2 regions of the Vibrio sp. R10-SG3-ISO10 genome follow, and region 1 is predicted to be linked to the other one. Evidence: predicted binding sites of a transcription regulator. Region 1 holds the regulator's gene; the other holds the start of a gene.

Region 1 (2,483 bases):
TCACAGGCTGAAGGCTATCTGATCAAACTTTCTGGACACATTTGGTTAGATGGCCTTTTTTATAATTAAACAGATAACTACTCATACTCCATTTACGTAAACCACCCCTACAAGGAGGCGTTATGACGCCAGATGTTTTATTCCAACAGTTATGGAATGACTATATTCAACGCTTATGTCCCTCTGCTGAACAAGTCCACCAACTTCTGCAAGAAGACGAAGCGCTGATCAATGACCACATTGCTCTGCGCACTTTCAATGTAGAACCTCTGGGCATTGCGACCCTTGCACAACCATTCTTAGACGTAGGCTACAAGCCATGCGGTGACTATGTGTTTGAAAGCAAAAAGCTTGTTGCCAAGCATTATGAGCACCCAGACCCAAAACAGCCAAAAGTGTTCATCAGTGAATTGAAGGTTGAAGAGTGTTCTGCCGAGCTACAAGCTATTGTCGCTAAGCTTGTCGAGCAATTGGACACCAGTAAGCTAAAAGGTCATGAGTTCTTGTGTGGCGGTCGTTTGTGGGACATTAGCTTTGCTGACTTCCAGACGTTAGCGAAAGAAAGTGAGTACGCTTCTTGGCTGGCAGCACATGGTTATGGCGCCAACCACTTTACGGTTAGCGTCAATCAGCTTAACGCTTTTGAAGAAGTGAAAGGTGTCAATGATCACCTACGCGATTCCGGCTTTACCATCAATGAGTTTGGTGGCGAAGTGAAGGGGTCTCCTGATGTGCTGCTAGAGCAATCTTCAACGATGGCGGATAAAGTAGCGGTAACCTTCACTGAAGGCACAGAGATTATCCCTGGCGGTTTCTACGAGTTTGCTAAGCGCTACCCAATGAGCAACGGTGAACTTTATCCAGGGTTTGTTGCAGCTTCTGCTGATAAGATCTTCGAGAGTACTAACGGGTAGAGAGTAGATGCGAGATTCGGGCTTCGCCCTGCGAGAGTCGAGATCGGACTTCGTCCTTCGAGAGGTGGGAGCTAGTAGTGAGGCGATAGGGCCTTATGTCTACAAGGTGTTGACAGAACGAGTCCTTAATCAGTCATAATTTTCTCGATTCTCGATTCTCGATTCTCGATTCTCGATTCTCGATTCTCGATTCTCGATTCTCGATTCTCGATTCTCGATTCTCGATTCTCGATTCTCGATAAAAAAGCCACCAATGTCTCCATTGGTGGCTTTTAAAATTTTAGCGGTTAATCGAAATTAACGAGTACCGTAAACCACGATAGTTTTACCGTGTGCAGAAATTAGGTTCTGCTCTTCTAGCATCTTCAAGATACGACCTACTGTCTCACGAGAACAGCCAACGATTTGACCGATTTCTTGACGAGTGATCTTAATCTGCATGCCATCTGGGTGAGTCATCGCATCTGGTTGCTTCGCTAGGTTTAGTAGCGTTTGAGCAATACGGCCAGTTACGTCTAGGAATGCTAGGTCACCTACTTTTTGGCTAGTCACTTGTAGGCGGCTTGCCATTTGCGCAGATAAGCGCATTAGGATGTCTGGGTTCACTTGGATAAGCTGACGGAATTTCTTAAATGAGATTTCCGCAACTTCACAAGGAGATTTAGCACGAACCCATGCTGTACGCTCTTGGTCTTCTTCGAATAGACCAAGTTCACCGATAAAGTCACCTTGGTTTAGGTAAGAAAGGATCATTTCCTTACCTTCTTCGTCTTTAATAAGAACCGCTACTGAGCCTTTTACGATGTAGTACAAAGTTTCAGCTTTCTCGCCCGCGTGAATTAGCGTGCTTTTTGAAGGGTACTTATGAATATGACAATGTGAAAGAAACCACTCTAATGTTGGGTCGGTTTGAGGTTTACCTAGAACCATAATATCTCACTTCCTCTGCAGGGTACGCTTGCCGCTTTCCATATTTTAGCTAAGCCTTAATCAAGACCTACTAGGATAAGAGCACTTTACAAATGCTGCAAGCCAACTTGTGTTTCGGTAAGAAATAGTATCCTTTTTCGAAAACGATTTCTTGATTTTAATCGGGTACAACTGGGGTTTTAGTACGCAAAACTGTGCACATGATCACGGTATGAAAAGTAATCGTGTTCTAGCTGTGGGTATTAACCAATTTTGCCCGTTTCGATGAGCTGTTGAAGTATCGGTTTAACGATTAGCTCCATGGCAAAACTCATCTTACCGCCAGGGACAACAATCGTGTTATGACGCGACATAAATGCCCCATCTATCATTGCCAGTAGATATGGGTAATCTACGTTTTTAATGCCTCGTAATCGGATAACAACAAAACTCTCATCTAAACTCGGAATGCCTTTGGCGTTAAGCGGGTTAGATGTGTCGACGGTAGGGACACGTTGAAAGTTAATATGAGTACGAGAAAACTGCGGGGTAATGTAGTTCAAATAGTCATCCATGGAGCGGACGATAGAGTCCATCACCGCTTCACGCGAGTGACCACGATCGCGAGTATCGCGAACGAATTTCTGAATCCACTCTAGG
Region 2 (2,483 bases), on a different contig from region 1:
CTACACAACGCTGTGCTAATGGGATCTCCCTTTCGCCTTCCACTGGAATCCACAATACTCTCGAAAGCTTGTTGCGAACATGGCTTGTTTCCCAGGTGAGGCCATGAACGCCAATAAGAGGCGCGACACAAACAAAAGTCGTTTCCAATGGCTTGCCTGAGTATCCAATCGGAATGGTTTTTAGCTCGATACCCAACTTCTCAAAATCTTGAGTAGGTTTACTACCTGCTGTTGCGCCAAGGTGCCATTCTAATAGTTGGCCGACCCAGCCTTTATCACGGCGAAGATCCGGCGGAACTTCTATGTCGGCTTCCTCTGCCAGATCGGCAAAGCTAACACCTGCGATGCTTTTTGCTCGCTCAAGCAGTTCTTGTTCTGTAGTCGGTTCTGGCTTCATTGGTTTTGCAACAGAGTTGAAAGTTGGCTCATTGTAACCCAGCGGAAGAAAATTACGACTGTAGAGAGAATGATCGTTATGAGTGAAAGATCATCAATTAAAAGGTTATCCACAGCTTAATTGGAGAAACTTGCAAATTGGTACTGATATGTATGAATAAACAGGGGTTTGGCGATGAAAAAACACTTGAAATTTTAGGCGTATAGGTAGAGTTGGCTTAACTGGTGTGGATAAAATCATCTGTGGTTGATCTTTGACCGATCTGTATTGAGAGGAAGAAACGATGATATGGAACAAGCATATATAAAACTATTTCTAAATAAGTGTTTGTTTTTATTGATTGTAGTTTAGTTTGGTTTGATCGTTTTTGGCTGGCAAACTACGCCTTGCTTACCTATTGATCACTTTCTCATTGATTCTTCACATAGTTATACACAGAAAAGGTGAATAAATGTGGTCTATGTCTCACTGTGGTGTGAGTAACCTTTGTTTTGGTTAAAAGTTATCCATTGGTGGGTGGGAAAGCAATATTTTCTGCCCTAGTCACACTAGTAAGTTTGCTCCTACTGGGGATATGTGGAAAAATCACTGTAATTAAAGATTTTATTAGAGGTTGGCCAGTGATAGATGGCGATGGTTACCGCTTAAACGTGGGAATTGTAATCTGTAACAGCCATGGTCAGGTCTTCTGGGCTAAACGATACGGACAACACTCTTGGCAATTTCCTCAAGGTGGAATTGATGAAGGTGAGACCCCTGAGCAGGCAATGTATAGGGAGTTGTATGAAGAGGTTGGTCTTACAAAGAACGATGTAAAGATCGTCGCGACAAGTCGTCATTGGTTAAGGTACAAGCTACCAAAACGTCTTGTTCGTTGGGATTCAAAACCTGTTTGTATCGGACAGAAACAGAAATGGTTTCTGCTGCGACTCGATTGTGATGAATCACGAATTGATATGTTGCGTGGCAGTTCCCCTGAATTTGATGGTTGGCGTTGGGTAAGCTATTGGTATCCAGTCAGACAAGTGGTTTCTTTTAAGCGTGATGTTTATCGTCGCGCAATGAAAGAGTTTGCATCAATGGCAATGCCATTTAAACAGCGTAAAGTAAAAGGCAAACGTAAGCACCGAAGAGGGTAGACATGCTTTCTCAACTAAGGGAAATAGTTGAACAAGTTTCTAAGGTAGAAGAAGTTCATCAGGCCTTAGATATTTTAGTTAAACAAACATGCAGTGCGATGAGTACTGAGTGTTGCACCGTCTATCTTGCTAATGAAGAAATGCAGCGTCTTGAGTTAATGGCGACTCAGGGCCTGCGTTTTAAAGGCGATAAAATTCATATCCGATTTAGCGAGGGCTTAGTTGGCCTTGTTAAACGCAGTGCTGAGCCGCTTAACTTAGCGGAAGCCTCCAAACACCCCAATTTTAAATACTTCTCCGAACTGGGAGAGGAGGTTTATCAAAGCTTCCTCGGAACCCCAATTATTTACCGTAAACAAGTGCTTGGCGTACTCGTCGTTCAGCAGAAGACCCCGCGTCAGTTTGATGAGATGGAAGAGTCGTTTCTGGTCACTCTTGCCGCGCAGCTCGCCGTAATCATCGCTCATGCGCAAACTCAAGGTCATTGGCGATTAGAGAAAAAACAGCAAGCAATCCGTGGTGTTCCTGCCTCTTCTGGGGTTGCGATTGGGGAGTTTTGGTGGGACGACACCCAACCTGAACTGAGTAATGTTTATCCTGCCTCGACATTAGATATTGATCGCGAGCAGGAGTGGCTGTTACTGGCGATAGAAGAAGCGTTGAATGACTTTCGACGCATGCGTAAAAAGCTCGATAGCGAGATAAACAAAGACGCTTTAGCGATATTCGATCTTTTTACCCACTTACTTAACGATCCTATGCTGCGCAAAGACCTTAAAGCGCAAATCCAAAAAGGGGATCGTGCTGACTGGGCGCTGCGCCAAGTGGTTGAGTCATACTCCAACCGCTTTGCTCGTATGTCTGATGTTTACTTGCGAGAGCGAGCACAAGACATTCGTGAGCTAGGCCAACGGTTACTGTTCTTTTTGCACAATACTGACCAAGAA

Evidence for each region. The regulator CRP, encoded in region 1, controls carbon source genes, mostly activating them, when cyclic AMP is high. The targets are predictions, from matches to a motif close to TGTGANNNNNNTCACA.
Region 2: rppH (RNA pyrophosphohydrolase) is a predicted target of CRP. The motif match lies at 850-865, and genes of this name have one in related genera.

Annotation. Positions count from the first base shown of each region.
Region 1 is NZ_JCBDHG010000025.1:190,440-192,922, forward strand. Features, by position in the region: gene AC6R16_RS21775 (DUF1338 domain-containing protein) at 123-914, shown strand; gene crp (cAMP-activated global transcriptional regulator CRP) at 1,212-1,844, opposite strand; gene AC6R16_RS21785 (phosphoribulokinase) at 2,087-2,483, opposite strand, start outside.
Region 2 is NZ_JCBDHG010000024.1:232,480-234,962, forward strand. Features, by position in the region: gene mutH (DNA mismatch repair endonuclease MutH) at 1-397, opposite strand, end outside; gene rppH (RNA pyrophosphohydrolase) at 1,018-1,536, shown strand; gene ptsP (phosphoenolpyruvate--protein phosphotransferase) at 1,539-2,483, shown strand, end outside.